2 regions of the Cellulomonas sp. ATA003 genome follow, and region 1 is predicted to be linked to the other one. Evidence: predicted binding sites of a transcription regulator. Region 1 holds the regulator's gene; the other holds the start of a gene.
The links. The regulator HrcA, encoded in region 1, represses chaperone genes, less so after heat shock. The targets are predictions, from matches to a motif close to TTNGCACTCGNNNNNNNCGAGTGCNAA.

Region 1 (8,658 bases):
GGTCGGCGGCCTCATCGCCATGGACGACGCGGGGCAGGGCCACTCCGGCCTGGCCCGCATGATCGAGGTGCGCCCGGACCTCATCAAGCTCGACCGCGCGCTGGTGACCGGCATCGACCGCGACCCCATGAAGAAGGCGGTCGTGCAGCTCGTCGGCGACCTCGCCGGCCAGCTCGACGCCTGGGTCCTCGCCGAGGGGATCGAGACCCACGGCGAGCTCGCGGAGGTGATCCGGATGGGGGTGCCGCTCGTGCAGGGCTGGGCGGTGGGTCGTCCCGCCGACGGGTGGCCGGGCCTCGCCGACGACGCCCGGCAGTTCATCGCCGACGCGCAGGCGCGGGTCGAGTTCGGTGACAACGTGCTCGCCCTGCTGCGACCCGCCACCGTGCGGCCGCTGGACGGGCGCGCCGACGACGCCGGGTCGGCGTGCGTGCTGGCCGACGCGCAGGGGCGGGCCGTGTCCGTCGTCGTGGTCGACCCGGCGGGACGTGCGCACCACGTGCCGGCGATGCTCGTCGCGCCGTCGTCGTCCCCGGCCGACGTCCTGCGCCGTGCCATGACGCGCCCGCTGCGCTGGCACTCCGCACCCTGGTGTGCACCGACGTGCGCGGCGGCGTCCTTGGCGTGCTCGAGGTGCGCGACCTCGTCGAGCACCTGCTCGGTCGCGTGTCGTAGCCGCCATCGACCCGACCCCACGACTCCCGCGGACGCCCGTCCGGCGGCAGACCCACGACAGGAGAACCCCATGAAGAAGTTCCGCTGCGGCGACCTCGTGCCCGGCTGCGCGATGACGTTCCACGGCAGCACCGAGGAGATCCTCGCCGCCGTCGCCACGCACGCACGGCAGGACCACGGCATCGGCGACGTCAGCCCCGAGCTCGCCGCGCAGGTGCGCGGCGCGATGACCTCCGCCGGCTGACCCGTCCCAGCCTCCATCGGCGCCCCGCGACCTCCACCGCGGGGCGCCGACCGGCGCCGACGGGCGCCGGCGCGTCGGCACCCGTCGGGCGCCCCCGGCCCGACGACGTAGAATTGGCACTCACGACCAGCGAGTGCTACCCCGGTCCCCGGGCGGGCCGGATCGGCGGGAGGTGTGATGAGCGAGGACCGCAGGCTGGAGGTGCTGCGGGCGATCGTCGAGGACTACGTCCAGACGCGCGAGCCCGTGGGTTCCCGCATGCTCGTCGAGCGCCACGCGCTCGGGGTGTCCCCGGCCACCATCCGCAACGACATGGCCGCCCTCGAGGAGGGCGGGTACATCGCGCAGCCGCACACGTCCGCGGGGCGGGTGCCGACCGACAAGGGCTACCGCCTCTTCGTCGACCGCCTGTCCACGGTGAAGCCGCTGTCCGGTCCGGAGAAGCGGGCCATCCAGGCGTTCATCGACGAGGCCGTCGACCTCGACGACGTCGTCGACCGATCCGTGCGCGTGCTCGCCCAGCTCACGCAGCAGGTCGCCGTCGTGCAGTACCCGTCGCTGCGTCGCTCCGCGATGCGCCACCTCGAGCTCGTGCCGGTGGGGGAACGACGCCTGCTCGTCGTGATCATCACGGACACCGGTCGCGTCGAGCAACGCACGCTCGAGCTCGCGACCGCGCCGTCCGAGGCCGTCGTCGGCGAGCTGCGCGCCCGGCTCAACGCGCTCGCCGTCGGGCACCGGCTCGCCGAGCTCATCACGCTGCTCGCCCACCTGCCCGAGGTGTTCGAGCCCGACGCCCGCCCGCTGGTGACCGCGGTCACCGAGATCGTCGAGGAGACGCTCGCCCAGGAGAGCGAGGAGCGCATCGTGCTGGCCGGCACCGCGAACCTCGCGCGGGGCCCCAACGACTTCACGCGTAGCCTGGGTCCGGTTCTCGAGGCCCTCGAGGAGCAGGTGGTCCTGCTGCGGCTGCTCACCGAGATGGCCGAGGACTCGGCGAGCGTCGCGGTGCGGATCGGCCACGAGACGCAGCACGAGGGCCTCGCCGAGACGAGCTTCGTGACCACGGGGTACGGCGGGGACGGTGACGCGGTGGCCAGGATCGGGTCGATCGGCCCGACCCGCATGGACTACCCCGCGACCATGGCCTCCGTGCGTGCGGTGGCCCGCTACCTGTCCCGGGTCCTGGCCGGGTGACCGGCCCAGCCCGGCCACCACGCCGCGGTCGTCCCGCACCTCGCACCAGCACCCGCACCTGCACCTGCACCTGCACAGCGCCCGGCACGCGTCCGGGCCACCGTCCCCGCCCAGAGAGTGACCAGTGAGCGACTACTACGAGATCCTCGGCGTGACCCGCGACGCCAGCGCCGACCAGATCAAGAAGGCCTACCGCAAGCTCGCCCGCGAGCTGCACCCCGACGTCGCCACCGGTGAGGGCGCCGAGGACAGGTTCAAGGACGTCTCGCGCGCCTACGAGGTGCTGTCCAACCCCGAGAAGCGGCAGGCGTACGACCGCGGGGCCGACCCGTCGTCGCCCGGTGGCGGCATGGGCGGAGGGTTCGGGTTCCAGGACATCTTCGAGACGTTCTTCGGCGCCGGCCAGGGCGCCGGGCAGCGCGGACCCGTGCCGCGCGCCCGCCGCGGGCAGGACGCCCTGGTGCGCCTGGACCTCGACCTCTCCGAGGCCACCTTCGGCGCCCGTCGCGAGCTGCAGGTCGACACCGCGGTCGTGTGCGGGACCTGCTCGGGCTCGTGCTGCCGCCCCGGCACCTCGCCGCGCACCTGTGACGTGTGCGGCGGACGCGGGGTCGTCCAGCGGGTGGCCCGTTCGTTCCTCGGCCAGGTCATGACCTCCTCGCCGTGCCCCGCGTGCCACGGCTTCGGCACGGTCATCCCCGACCCGTGCCCCGAGTGCTCGGGCGAGGGACGCGTCCGCTCGCGGCGCACCCTCACGGTCGACGTGCCGGCCGGGGTGGACACCGGGACCCGCATCAAGATGACCGCGCAGGGCGAGGTCGGCCCGGCCGGTGGACCCGCGGGGGACATCTACGTCGAGATCCGGGAGCGCGAGCACGAGCGGTTCGTGCGGCAGGGGGACGACCTGCACTGCAGCGTCGAGATCCCCATGACCGCCGCCGCGCTCGGCACCACGATCGCCCTCGAGACGCTCGACGGCGTGCGCGACGTCGAGCTCAAGCCCGGCACGCAGCCGGCGCAGGTCATCACGCTGCGCAACCTCGGCGTGGGGCACCTGCACGCCGGCGGTCGTGGGGACCTGCACGTGCACGTCGACGTCCAGGTGCCCACGACGCTCGACGACGAGCAGCAGACGCTGCTCCGGCGCCTGGCCGAGCTGCGGGGCGAGTCGATGCCGGCGGCGAGCACCTCCCCGGCCCACCCGGGGTGTTCTCCAAGCTGCGCGAGAAGCTCGCCGGCCGGTGAGCGCACCGGTCTTCCTCGTGGAGGCCGGTGACCTCGACGGCGCCGGCCCCGGCGGCACCTACCTGCTCGGCGGATCCGAGGGGCGGCACGCCGGCGTCGTGCAGCGCCGTGCGCCCGGCGAGCGCGTCGACGTGGTCGACGGCGCCGGGGTGCGGCTGCGCGCGACGGTCGGGTCGGTCACGGCCGACGGCGTGCTGCTGGACGTCGTCGAGCGGGTCGCGGAGCCGGTCCCGGACGTGCGCCTGGTGCTCGTCCAGGCGCTCGCCAAGGGTGACCGGGACGAGCTCGCCATCGAGGCCGCGACCGAGGTCGGGGTCGACGCCGTCCTGCCGTGGCAGGCCGAGCGGTCCGTCGTGGTGTGGCGCGGCGACCGCGCCGCGAAGAGCCGAGCCCGCTGGGTCGGGACCGTGCGCGCCGCGACCAAGCAGTCCCGCCGCGCCCGTGTGCCGGACGTCGGCACCGCGATGGACTCCCGCGCGCTCGCGGACCGGGTCCGGGTCGCGGTCGCCGGCGGGGAGCGGCCCTCGTGCTGCACGAGGAGGCGCGCACGCCGCTCGCCGCGGTCGACCTGCCGTCGGCCGCGTCCGAGCCGTCGGCGTCGCCGGAGCCGGCCGGCCCGACGGTGTCGCGCGAGCCGTGCGACGTCCTGGTCGTCGTGGGGCCCGAAGGCGGCATCAGCGCGCGCGAGCTCGAGCTGCTGGAGGCCGCCGGCGCCGTGCCGGTACGGCTGGGGCCGCACGTGCTGCGGACGTCGACCGCCGGCCCCGTCGCGCTGGCCCTGCTCGCGCAGCGGCTCGGCCGCTGGGGCTGAGCGGGCGGGGCGAGCGAGCTCACGACCGCGGTCCCGCCTCCCCGGCGCGGGTTCGTTGACAGCCCCCAGGGGCGCTGCTACGTTGCCGAGTAAGCGCTTTCCCAGCCCTACAGGGCCGCGGGGCGCACCGCCGCGCTGGTCCGCTCGGCAGCCGCGAGGAAGCGGTTGCTGGACGGCGCCGCGACCGGCCCGTTCGCGCATCGCGGGCGCATGCCCGACCGGCGACCTCCACCGGGTGTCGCAGAACGCCTTCCCTTGCACTCTGCCCCGTTGCGGGGCCATCAGATCGGACGCTGCGCATGTTCTCAAGGAAGCACAAGGTCGGTTTCGTGGCGGTCGCCGCTGCTCTGGCGCTCGTGGGTTGCTCCGACGGCGGCGGCACCGACGCCGCGGGCGCGACGGAGGGCGGCGACGAGGCCGTCGAGCTCCGCTTCGCCTGGTGGGGCAGCGAGCAGCTGAACGCGATCAAGGACGAGCAGATCACCGCGTTCGAGGCCGAGTACCCCCACATCACCGTCCTGCAGGAGCCGGGCGAGTTCGCCGGCTACTACGACAAGCTCGCCACGCAGGTCGCGGGTGACGACGGACCGGACGTGCTCCAGATCACCTACAACTACATCGCGGAGTACGCCGAGAAGGGTGCGCTGCTCGACCTCGCGACCGTCGAGGACACCCTCGACGTGTCGAACTACGCGGAGGGTTCGCTCGACGGCGGGATGTTCGAGGGGAACCTCTACGGAGTCCCGACCGGTCTCGGGTCGCGCGGCGTCATCGCGAACACGCGCCTGTTCGCCGAGGCCGGTGTCGAGCTGCCCGACGACGACACGTGGACCTGGGACGACTACGTCGACATCGCCACGCAGATCTCCGAGAACACCCCCGACGACACCTACGGGGTGACGCTCAACAACACCGAGCAGCTGCTCAACACGATCGCCCGCCAGCACGGCGACAACGTGTACACCGAGGAGGAGGCGTGGGCGACGTGGCGGAGCACGCGGCCTTCATGTTCGACCTCAACAAGCGCCTCATCGAGACCGGTGCCGGTCCGAGCGCGGAGCAGTCGGCGGAGGAGGAGTCCCTCGCCCTGGAGGCGCGGCTGATGGGCACCGGCAAGGTGGCCATGTCGTTCGAGCCCATCAACTTCCTGCCCATCTACACCCAGTCCTCGGGTGACGAGTTCGTCATCCTCGACGTGCCCAACGAGGGCGGCGAGCCCGGCCTCTGGCCGCAGCCCACCGTCCTGTACGCCGGGTACGGAGGGACCGAGCACCCCGAGGAGGTGGCACTGCTGATCGACTGGCTCCTCAACAGCGAGGAGGCGGCGCCGCTCAACAAGCTGACGCTGGGCATCCCCGCCAACCCCGACGTCCTGAGCGCCGTCCAGCCCGAGTTCACCGAGGTGGAGCAGGTGCAGAGCGACTTCCTGGACAAGGTCCTGGCTCAGGAGGGTGCGCCCAACGTGCAGACGCCTGTGGGCGGGACCGCTGCTCAGGCGATCGTCGTCCGGCTGGGCACCGAGGTGGCGTTCGAGCGGATGACGGCGGACGAGGCCGCCGAGCAGTTCGTCAGCGAGCTCGAAGCCGAGCTGAGCTGAGCTCAGCTGAGTTGAGCTGACGCTCGTCCTCCCGACCGGCCGGATACCCGTGGGTGTCCGGCCGGTCCCGTCCCGCACGCACCGGAGCCTCACCATGGCGCACTTCGACCTGTCCGTTCCCGAGCTGGAACGGTTCGCACTCGATCTCGACGAGCCGGCCGACCTGAGGGAGTTCTGGGACACCACGCTCGAGCAGGCGCGCGAGCACGAGCTCGACGTGGTGCTGACCGAGGTCGACAACCACCTGGAGCTCGTGACCACGTACGACCTGGAGTTCTCCGGCTTCGGCGGCGACCGCATCAAGGCATGGCTGCACGTGCCGGCCGGCACCACCGGACCCTCCCCACCGTGGTCGAGTACGTCGGCTACAGCGGCGGACGGGGGCTCGCGCACCAGCACGTCGCCTGGGCATTGGCCGGCTACGCGCACCTGACGATGGACACCCGAGGGCAGGGCTGGGGCGGTCGCACCGGCGACACCCCGGACCTCACGCCGGAGGCCGGGCTCGTCGCGGCACCGGGACACCTGACCCGCGGGATCCTGGACCCCACCACCTACTTCTACCGACGGGTCTTCACCGATGCGGTCCGGGCCGTGGAGGCTGCCGCCGCGACGCCGTACGCCGACCCGGACCGCACCGTCGTCGCCGGGGTGAGCCAGGGCGGTGGGATCGCGATCGCCGTGGCCGCGCTGCGGGACGACCTGGCCGGCGCGCTGGTCGACGTGCCGTTCCTCTGTCACTTCCGGCGCGCCGTCTCCATCACGAACAACGAGCCGTACGCCGAGATCACCCGGTATCTCAAGCGCAACCGCGATCATGCGGCGGCGACCTTCTCGACGCTGCGGTACTTCGACGGCGCGGTCCTCGCGCGGCACGCGACCACGCCCACCCTCTTCTCGGTCGCGCTCATGGACGCCACCTGCCCGCCGTCGACCGTCTACGCAGCCTTCAACCGATGGGCCTGCGCCGACAAGTCGATCGAGGTCTACGAGTTCAACGAGCACGAGGGCGGGGACGAGCACCACCAGGTCCGGAAGTACGAGTGGTTGGAGCGCCTCTTCGGCTGAGCGCGAGACCGCTGGTCGGAGCCGCACGACCGCCCCGGGCGTCCGCGGCGTCCGCGGCGTCCGCGGCGTCCGGAGCGGGCACCATGGCCCCATGCCGCCCGACCTCAACCGCTTCGTCACCGCCCAGGACCACGACGGCACGCACGTCACCGCGCTCGCCGAGCTCCGCGCGGGGCGCAAGCGCAGCCACTGGATGTGGTTCGTGCTCCCGCAGCTCGCGGGCCTGGGGCACAGCGCGATGGCCCAGCGCTACGGGATCGCCGGGCTGGACGAGGCGCGCGCCTATCTCGCGCACCCGGTGCTCGGGCCGCGGCTCATGGAGTGCGTCCGGGCGCTGACCGCGCTCCCGGACGACGACCCCGTGGCCGTCCTCGGCGGCATCGACGCGCAGAAGCTGCGCTCCTCGATGACGCTGTTCGCCCGTGCCGCTGACTCCGCCGACCCCGCTGACCCCACGGGTTCCGAGGAGGCCCGCGACGCGTTCACCGCCGTCCTCGACCAGTACTTCGACGGGGTGCAGGACGAGGAGACGGTGCGTCGCCTGGGGGCGTGAGCCGGGCGTGCGCCCGGCCGCCGGGCTAGCCTGACGGCATGTCCAGCGACTGCCTGTTCTGCCGGATCGTGGCCGGCGAGGTCCCCGCCGACGTCGTCGCCCGGTCCGAGCGTGCCCTGGCCTTCCGGGACATCGACCCCCGGGCCGCGCTGCATGTGCTGGTGATCCCGCGCGAGCACCACGCCGACGTCGCGCAGCTCGCCGCCGCCGACCCCGCGCTGCTCGCGGAGCTCGTCGAGCTCGCGGACACCGTCGCCGGCACGGAGGCGAGCGGGCAGTTCCGGCTCGTGTTCAACACCGGGCCCACCGCGGGGCAGTCGGTCTTCCACGTGCACGGGCACGTCCTGGGCGGGCAGGACCTCGGGTGGTCCCCGGCCTGACGGCTGCTCCGCCGGGCCGCACGCCCGGTCTCGCACGCGCCGCCCGCCGGTGCGCTCGGTAGGATGGGTGCCCCGGCGCACGAGCGCGCCACCGGAGCGAGGAGAACGCAGGCCGCCGGCCTCACCCATGGCAGAGATCACCCCTGAGCGCCGCGACCCCACGTCCGGCGCACGCGTCGAGCACCGCATCACGGTGCCGCCCGAGGTCGCCATGGTCGCCCTCCTGGGCCTGCGCGACGAGGTCCTGCGCTCAATGGAGGAGGGCTTCCCCTCCGTCGACGTCCACGTCCGTGGCAACGAGATCAGCCTCGCCGGCCCGGCCGGTGACGTCGCGCTGCTCGCCCGCCTCGTCGACGAGCTGGTCGACGTCGCGGCCAGCGGTACCCCGCTCACCGCGGACGTCGTACGCCGCTCGATCGTCATGCTCACCGCGGCGACGACCACCCGACCGGCCGACGTGCTGACCTTCAACATCCTCTCCAACCGCGGCCGGACGATCCGGCCGAAGACGGCCGGGCAGAAGGAGTACGTCGACGCGATCGACCGGCACACCGTCACCTTCGGCATCGGCCCCGCCGGCACCGGGAAGACCTACCTCGCGATGGCCAAGGCGGTGCAGGCCCTGCAGGCCCGACAGGTCAGCCGCATCGTCCTGACCCGGCCCGCGGTCGAGGCCGGGGAGCGGCTCGGGTTCCTGCCCGGCGGCCTCACCGAGAAGATCGACCCCTACCTGCGCCCGCTGTACGACGCGCTGCACGACATGGTCGACCCGGACTCGATCCCTCGTCTCATGGAGGCCGGGACCATCGAGGTCGCCCCGCTGGCGTACATGCGCGGCCGGACGCTCAACGACGCGTTCATCATCCTCGACGAGGCGCAGAACACCTC
Region 2 (8,658 bases), 1.9 Mb from region 1:
GTCGAGCTCGGCGAGCGTCGCGTGCGGGCCGACCGTGACGGGGTCGGTGACCATGCCCGACTCGGACCGCTTGACGAGGTCGACCTGGTGGGCCTGGTCCTCGATCGACAGGTTGCGGTGGAGGACGCCGATGCCGCCCTGGCGGGCCATGGCGATGGCCATCCGCGCCTCGGTCACGGTGTCCATCGCGGCCGACAGCAGCGGCACGGCGACGGTGATGTTCCGCGTGAGCCGCGCGGTGGTGTCCACCTCGGACGGCACGACGTCACTCTCGCCCGGCAGGAGGAGCACGTCGTCGTAGGTGAGGCCGATCAGGCCGAAGGGATCGTGGGACGCGTCGGGCCCGGGGGTGCCGTACTCGGTCATCCGCCGATCCTACGTCGCACCCTCGGGGCAGCCGATGTGCCGTCCGCCTCAGTGCCGACCAGTGGCACGGAGGCGGACGGGTCAGCGGTCCGGGGACGGACGGGTCAGCGGACGGGTCAGCGGATGAGCCCCCGACGGAGCCCGATCGCGACCGCCTGCGCGCGGTCCGCGGCCCCCAGCTTGCGGAACAGCCGGCGAGCATGGGTCTTGACGGTGTCCTCCGACAGGAAGAGGTCGGCGCCGATCTGGGCGTTCGAGCGCCCGTTGCTCATCCCGGTCAGCACCTCGATCTCGCGCTTGGTGAGCTCGGGCTTGGGCACCTGCACCGTGGCCGACTCGACCTCCCGCTCGCGGGCCGCGGGTGCGACCGCGCGCACCGCCCCGACCCCGGCGCCGACCGTCGAGCCGCCGAGCCGGCGCGCCGACCCGTTCGCCGGGGCGGGGACCGCGGGCAGCCGCGTGGGCAGGCCAGTCCTCGGCCCCGCACCGGCGACCAGCACGTGCGCGGCCACCGCGGCCAGCTCGGAGCGGCCGACGTCCGGCGCGACGAAGCCCCGGGCGCCGAGCGCGACGGCGCGGTCCAGGGCGATCTCGTCGCCCGGCTGCGCCAGCATCACGACGGCGGAGCCGATGTTCATCAGACGAAGACGACGCATCGCCTCCACCGGCCCTGTCCCGGGCAGGTGCGCGTCGAGCAGCACCATGCTGGGAGCCTGTCGGCGGGCGAGGAGCAGCAGCTCCTCGCCGGATGCGGCTGCACGGACCGGCGTCAGCGCCGGCACGCCCTGTGCGGCTGCCACCAGCCGCTCGCGCACGGCCGGCGAGCCGTGGCACACCACGACCCCTGTCATCGACGTCTCCTCACGTCAGGCCCGCACCGTCCATGGCGCGGGGGTCGGCGCCCCGTGGCGCCAACTCGTTCAGGTCCAATATCGACGCCGCGATGCTCCGGATGAGTGTGGTCCACGGGTGAAACGCCACACCGACGTCACCCGAAGGTGTTCAGTCCGCGTGCACGCTCCTGCGCGGCCCCGTTGTGTGCTCCCCGTCGGCGCGCGCCACTGGTTCCCGCGTCACGGGTCCCGCCGGGCGGCACGGTCGAACGCGCTCAGGGACGCGAGACGGCGAGGACCTCGTGGAACAAGCCGGTGAAGCTGCGCGCCCGGTGCACGGCGTGGTCGAGCGGGAGCGTCGCGGCCGCCTCGTCGTCGACCAGCCCGACGAACAGCGGGAGGTCGGGCTGGGCCGCGTGCAGCTCGCCGACGATCGCGAGGTCGGGTGCGGGCTGCTCGCCCACCAGCGCGACGGCGACCGGTCGGACCATGACCGCGAGCTCCAGGACGCGATGGCGGTCGACCGGCCCCGCCAGCACCCGTGCGTCGACGCCGCGGTCGGTGAGCGCGGCGGCCAGCGCGTGCAGCGCGAGCGGACGGGCGTGGTCGGGTGGGGCCAGCAGCAGCACGACCCGTTGCCCGACGGCGGCCAGCACCTCGGCCGGCACGGGGCGGGCACGCAGGACGGCGAGCACGGACGCCTCGAGCACCGCCTCCGGGTCCTCGCCGGGGCGGGCGAGGACGGTCCGGCTCGCGAGGCCGGCCCGGGCGGGCTCGACGAGACCGGTCCACCACGCGGCGACGTCGTCGGCGGCCGACGCGAGCTGCGCGCGGCACTCCGCCTCGTCCTGGGCGAGAGCGGCCTCGACCAGCGAGGCGGGGGTGGCGGCCCGCGCCGGGGCATCGCCGGTCGGGGTGTGCGGCAGGATCCGGGCGCCGGAGTCACCGGCGAGCGCCGGGTCGGCGTCGCGCGCGGCGCGAGCCGCCTCGACCGGTGCGACTCCCTCGAGGGTCAGCCGGCGCATGACGAGGAGGCGGGCGACGTCGTCGGCGGTGTACCGACGGTGCGACCCGGCCGAGTGCTCGGAGGGACCGAGGCCGTACCGCCGGTCCCACGTCCGCAGCGTCGCCGGCGCGACCCCGAGGCGGCGGGCCACGGCGGCAACCGTCAGCGCGGGGACCTCGGGCGGGGCGTCGGAGCGCGACGGCCGAGGCCGGGCGACGTCGTCGCCACGGTCCCGAGTGGAGGTCATGGCCCGATTGTGCCGACCCCATGGAGCGATCACCACCGGCGGGACCGGCGGCCAGGCACGGGGCGCATCTGCGCCGGGGGCCGGATGGCCTGCACCGTTGCAGCCGAAGTTGCTCGTGAATCGGTCCGACGAGGTACTTGAACAACTTCTGGCTCGGTTGTAGCGTTCGGGTCACCGGCGCAGCAACGGCCGGTCACCAACATCGCAAGAACGGACGGACCCCTCCGCACCTGGAGCGGGCCGTGCATCGTCAAGGAGGACCTCGTGACCGAGATCTCGCGTCTGCCCGGACCCGTGATGGACCTGTGGGAGTGGCAGTTCGAAGGCGCCTGCCGCGATGCGGACGACACCCTGTTCTTCCACCCCGAGGGTGAACGAGGCTCGGCCCGCCGCCGTCGCGCGGAGGCCGCCAAGGCGATCTGCGCGACCTGCCCGGTCATCCAGGAGTGCCGCGAGCAGTCGCTGAAGGTGCGCGAGCCTTACGGCGTCTGGGGCGGGCTCTCGGAGGACGAGCGTGCCGCCGTCCTCGCCAAGCCGGCCGCCGCCCGCGAAGCGGTCTGAGACCAGCTCAGCGAACAGCACGACAGGCAGCGCCCCCGCCCCCGGGGAGATCCGGGTGCGGGGGCGTCGTCGTCCCTGCAGCCGCCGACCCCCGCTGACGAGTCGACGCGACAGGCCCCTCCCCGACGACAGCGCCCCCACCCGGAGGACCGGGTGGGGGCGCTGTCGTGGTGCCGGGCGCGAGGCCCGTCGCCTGAGATCAGGCAGTCGTCACTTCTCGACGATCGCGAGGATGTCGCGAGCCGAGAGGATGAGGAACTCCTCGCCGGAGTACTTGACCTCGGTGCCGCCGTACTTGCTGTAGATGACCTTGTCACCCACGGCCACGTCCAGCGGGACGCGGTTGCCGTTGTCGTCGATGCGACCCGGGCCCACTGCCAGGACCTCGCCCTCCTGGGGCTTCTCCTTGGCGCTGTCCGGGATGACCAGGCCGGAAGCCGTGGTCTGCTCTGCCTCGAGCGTCTTGACCACGATGCGGTCCTCGAGCGGCTTGATGGAGACCGACACTGCGGACCTCCCCTTCGCGTGTGAGTTGCTGATGTCCGGTGGAGCACCCTGGTCCGGCCCGCCGTCGTCGCGGGTGCCGGTCGAGCCGGGATGGGGTGCGGTGGCACGCCCTGACGGGAGCGCCACCGGTCACTCTAGGAACGCGTTAGCACTCGGTCAAGGCGAGTGCTAACCCGGGCCGGTGGCGCGGTTCCCCAGGTCGCCCGTGAGGGGGTCGTGGCAGGATCGGCGCATGGACGCCGCGGGGCTCACCAAGCTGCTCAGCCCTGAGGGGTGGGCGCTGCTGTCGGGCCTGCCGCCGTACGACGAAGGCCGCACCATGGCGATCTCGGAGCAGCTGCGCCGCGACGGCGTCGACCCCGACCTCGTCGCCGCGGCGCTCACGCAGTCCCGGTTGCGGGCCCGGGCCCACGCGAAGCTCGACACCTTCGCCGATGGGATGCTGTTCACTGCGGCCGGCCTCGAGCAGGCCACGCGACTGACGGTCGCCGCCCACCACGCCCGCCGCTACGTCGACGCGGGCGTCACCCGGGTCGCCGACCTCACGTGCGGGATCGGCGCCGACGCCCTGGCGTTCGCCGGTGTCGGCCTCGCCGTGCTGGCGGTCGACCGCGACGAGCTCACCGCGGCGCTCGCGACGGTGAACCTGCGGCACTTCCCCGACGCCGTCGTCCGGCACGACGACGGCCTGACGCTCGACCTGCGCGCCGAGGGCGTCGACGGCGTCTACGCCGACCCGGCCCGCCGCGTCACGTCCGGCCGGCGTGTGTGGGACCCGGCCGCCTACGAGCCCCCGCTGGACGCCGTGCAGGCGCTGACCGCCCAGGTCCCCGCACTCGGGATCAAGGTGGGCCCCGGCATCCCGCACGGCGCGCTGCCACCGGACGCGGAGACGCAGTGGGTCTCGGTCGGCGGCGACGTCGTCGAGGCGGGGCTGTGGTTCGGCCCGTTGCGCACGGACGGCCCGGGCCGCAGCGCCCTCGTGCTGCGCGCGGGCTCGGCGCTCGCGGTCCGCGACGAGGGCGCGGGTCAGGCCGCGGTCGGCGCGGTGGGCAGCTACCTGTACGAGCCCGACGGCGCCGTCATCCGCGCCGGCCTGGTGTCCCAGGTCGCCCGCGACGTGGACGGACGACTGGTGGACCCGACCATCGCGTACGTCACCGCGGACGCCCTGCACGACACCCCGCTCGCGACCGCGTACCGGGTCGTCGACACGCTGCCGTTCGGCCTCAAGCGGCTGCGCACGTACCTGCGCGAGCGCGGGGTGGGACGGCTGACCATCAAGAAGCGCGGGACCGCCGTCGTCCCCGAGCAGCTGCGCAAGCAGCTCGACCTGCGCGGTGACGCGGAGGCGACCGTCGTCCTCACCCGGGTCGGTGGCTCCCAGCAGGTCCTCGTGGTCGAGCCCGTGACGCCCCCTGCGAGCATCGGAGAGGTGGCCTGATGCGGCTCCCCTTCGCCGAGTCCGCCCGCTCGAGCGTCGGCATCGAGTGGGAGCTCGCGCTCGTCGACGCCGACTCCGGCGACCTGCGGCAGGTCGCGACGACCGTGCTGGACGCCGTCCGGCCCGCGGACGGCGGTGAGCACCCGAACATCCGCCAGGAGCTGCTGCTCAACACGGTCGAGATGGTCTCCAAGGTGTGCCGGACGGTCGGCGAGGCCGGCGCCGACCTCCAGCGCGCGATCGACGAGGTGCGCGCGGTCACCGACCCGCTGCGGGTCGAGCTCATGTGCGCCGGCACGCACCCCTTCGCGCGGTGGAACAACCAGAAGGTCACCGACAAGGAGCGGTACGCCACGCTCATCGACCGCACCCAGTGGTGGGGCCGGCAGATGCTCATCTACGGCGTCCACGTGCACGTGGGCATCGAGGACCGGGACAAGGTCCTGCCGATCTCCCGTGCGGTGCTCACCGCGCTGCCGTACCTGCAGTCGCTGTCCGCGTCGAGCCCGTTCTGGGGCGGTAAGGACACCGGGTACGCCTCCAACCGTGCGCTGATGTTCCAGCAGCTGCCCACGGCCGGGTTGCCGTTCCAGTTCGAGCGCTGGGAGCAGCTCGAGGGGTACGTCGCGGACATGCTGCACACCGGCGTCATCGACCAGTTCGACGAGGTCCGCTGGGACGTGCGGCCGTCCCCGCGGTTCGGCACGCTCGAGATGCGCGTCTGCGACGGCACCACGAACCAGACCGAGCTCATGGCGCTGTCCGCGCTCATGCACTGCCTGGTCGAGCACTTCTCGACGATGCTCGACGAGGGCCGCGAGCTGCCCGTCATGCCGCCGTGGTTCGTGCAGGAGAACAAGTGGCGCTCGGCGCGCTACGGCATGGACGCGATCATCATCCTCAACAAGGAGGGCGACGAAGAGCTCGTCACCGACGCCGTCCGCCGTCTGGTGTCGGACCTCGAGCCGACCGCGGCGCGGCTCGGCTGCACCGACGAGCTCGGCGGGGTGCACACCATCCTCGACCGCGGCGCGTCCTACCAGCGGCAGCGCGCCGTCGCCCGACGCAACGGCGGGGACCTCGGGGCGGTCGTGCAGTCGCTCGTCGACGAGATGCGGGCGGGCCGGCCGCTGTAGCGAGCCGTCACGCGCCGACGCGGCTCGGACTGCTCGCGCCACGTGGAGACGCGGCGCAGGTGGTGACGCGGCTCAGACGGTGACGCGGGTGAGCGGCATCGACGAGTCGACCGGCAGGTCGAGCGACGACGGCTCGAGTCCGCGGCGCACCGCGGCGGCGCCGAGCGCGGCGATCATCGCGCCGTTGTCCGTGCAGTACCGGATCGGCGGGATGCGCAGCTCGATGCCGGCGTCGGCGCACCGCGTCGCCATCAGCTCGCGCAGCTGGGAGTTGGCGGAGAACCCGCCGCCGACGACGAGCGTGCCCACGTCGTGCCGACGGCAGGCGGCGACGGTCTTCGCGGTCAGGACGTCCGCGACGGCGGCGGCGAACGACGCGGCGACGTCGGGCACCGGGACCGGGCGGCCGGCGTCCTGGCACGACTCGACCCAGCGGGCGACCGCGGTCTTGAGGCCGGAGAACGAGAAGTCGTACGCGTGGCGCTCCTGGTCCTTCGCGGCGGTCAGCCCACGGGGGAAGCGGATCGCGTCGGGGTCGCCCTCGCGCGCGAGCCGGTCGATGTGCGGCCCGCCGGGGTAGGGCAGGCCGAGCAGGCGGCCGACCTTGTCGAAGGCCTCACCGGCGGCGTCGTCGAGGGTCGAGCCGAGCTCCGTGACGTCGGTGGCGATGTCGTCGACCAGCAGGAGCGAGGAGTGCCCGCCGGAGACGACGAGGGCCATGAGCCGCTCCGGGAACGGCCCGTGCACGAGCTCGTCGACGGCGGCGTGCCCGATGACGTGGTTGACGCCGTACAGCGGGACGTCCAGGCCGACCGCGAGCGCCTTGGCGGCGGCCGCGCCGATCGTCAGCGGACCCACCAGCCCCGGGCCGGCGGTGACGGCGATCGCGTCGACGTCGGCGAGCCCGACGCCGGCGGTGTCGAGCGCGCGCTGCACCGTGGGGACCATCGCCTCGAGGTGGGCGCGCGAGGCGACCTCGGGGATGATCCCGCCGAACCGCGCGTGCTCGTCCATCGAGCTGGCGACCGCGTCGACCAGCAGATCGTCGCCGCGCACGAGGGCGACGCCCGTCTCGTCGCACGAGGTCTCGATGCCGAGGACGAGGGGGAGCGCCATGGCGTCAGGCTAACGGCGGCGGGTGGGGCGGTGCGGCGTCCGGCCGCGCCGCACCGGTGCGCCCGGACACCGTCGCGCCCGCCGCGTGACGCAGCCCACACCGGCCGCCGGAAGCCGCTCCCCGCCCGCTGGTTCGACCTGTCATGAGCACCGACACCACCGCCCTGGACGACCTCGACTTCACCCCGAGCGGCCTGGCCGTGGGCGACGACGTCGCGGACCTGCTCTTCCGGGAGGCGCGGACGGTCAACGCCTTCGCCGACGGCGAGGTCACGGACGCCCAGCTCGAGGCGGTGCACGACCTCGTGCGCTGGGGACCGACGCTGATGAACACCGTCCCGATGCGGACGCTCGTCGTCCGCTCGGCGGAGGGCCGCGAGCGCCTCGCCGCGCACATGGCCGAGGGCAACCGCGCCCGCGTGCTCGCCGCGCCGCTGACGCTCGTCGTGGCGGCGGACCGGGACTTCCACGAGCACCTCGACGTGCTCGCCCCGCACCTGCCGGACCCGCACGGGATGTTCCCCGACCCCGACGCGCGCGAGGCGCTCGCCCGGTCCTCGGCCTGGCTCCAGGCCGGCTACCTCATCGTCGGGCTGCGCGCGGCCGGGCTGCACGTCGGCCCGATGGCCGGCATGGACGCCACCGGCATCGACGCGGAGTTCTTCGCCGACAACGGCTGGCGCTCGATCATGGTGCTCAACGTCGGCACGCCCGCCGGTCCGGAGTCGGTCCGGCCCCGCGCGCCGCGGCTGAGCTGGGACCAGGTCTCCGCCGAGGTCTGACGCTCCCGCGGCGCGTCAGCCCGGGTCGGGGCCGACGGCGACCGGGCGGGCGCCGTCGGCGGACCACTGGGACCACGACCCCGGGTACAGCGCGGCCTCGACGCCGAGGGTCGCGAGGGCGGCCGCCTCGTGCGCCGCGGTGACCCCCGACCCGCACATGACCCCGACGGGACGCCGGTCCACCGCCCCGGTGGCGGCGAAGCGGTCGCGGAGCACGCCGGCCGGGGCGAACCGGCCGTCCGCCGTGAGGTTCCCGGCGGTCGGCAGGCTCACCGCACCGGGGACGTGCCCGGCGCGCGGGTCGACCGGCTCGACCTCGCCGCGGTAGCGCTCGGCCGCGCGCGCGTCGAGGAGGACGCCGTCCGGCGCCGCGGCGAGGGCGGCCGCGCCGTCGGCGCCCAGCGTGGGCAGGGCACCCGGGCGCAGGACGACGTCCCCCGGCGCGGGCACGACGTCGCCGATCTCGAGCGTCCCACCGGCCGCGACCCACGCGTCGACGCCGCCGTCGAGCAGGCGCACGTCGGTGCGCCCGGCCCACCGCAGCAGCCACCACGCGCGGGCGGCGGACATCCCGCCGACCGCGTCGTACGCGACCACCGGCACACCGGCGCGCACGCCCCAGCGCCGGGCCGCGCGCTCCAGGTCGGCGAGCACGGGCAG

Region 2: a site for HrcA is predicted at 3,666-3,692, ahead of groES (co-chaperone GroES). Genes of this name have one in related genera too.

The regions. Positions count from the first base shown of each region.
Region 1 is NZ_CP133990.1:2,473,271-2,481,928, reverse strand. It holds gene REH70_RS12360 (EAL domain-containing protein) at 1-919, shown strand, start outside; gene hrcA (heat-inducible transcriptional repressor HrcA) at 1,097-2,116, shown strand; partial or broken gene dnaJ (molecular chaperone DnaJ) at 2,241-3,361, shown strand; partial or broken gene REH70_RS12345 (16S rRNA (uracil(1498)-N(3))-methyltransferase) at 3,358-4,172, shown strand; gene REH70_RS12340 (extracellular solute-binding protein) at 4,472-5,275, shown strand; gene REH70_RS12335 (hypothetical protein) at 5,179-5,769, shown strand; partial or broken gene REH70_RS12330 (acetylxylan esterase) at 5,864-6,837, shown strand; gene REH70_RS12325 (DUF1810 domain-containing protein) at 6,929-7,390, shown strand; gene REH70_RS12320 (HIT domain-containing protein) at 7,429-7,770, shown strand; gene REH70_RS12315 (PhoH family protein) at 7,898-8,658, shown strand, end outside.
Region 2 is NZ_CP133990.1:329,317-337,974, reverse strand. It holds gene guaB (IMP dehydrogenase) at 1-366, opposite strand, end outside; gene REH70_RS01755 (response regulator transcription factor) at 483-1,217, opposite strand; gene REH70_RS01750 (MerR family transcriptional regulator) at 1,475-2,452, opposite strand; gene REH70_RS01745 (WhiB family transcriptional regulator) at 2,717-3,013, shown strand; gene groES (co-chaperone GroES) at 3,224-3,520, opposite strand; gene REH70_RS01735 (class I SAM-dependent methyltransferase) at 3,753-4,964, shown strand; gene REH70_RS01730 (glutamate--cysteine ligase) at 4,964-6,100, shown strand; gene tsaD (tRNA (adenosine(37)-N6)-threonylcarbamoyltransferase complex transferase subunit TsaD) at 6,173-7,216, opposite strand; gene REH70_RS01720 (malonic semialdehyde reductase) at 7,360-7,998, shown strand; gene REH70_RS01715 (sulfurtransferase) at 8,014-8,658, opposite strand, start outside.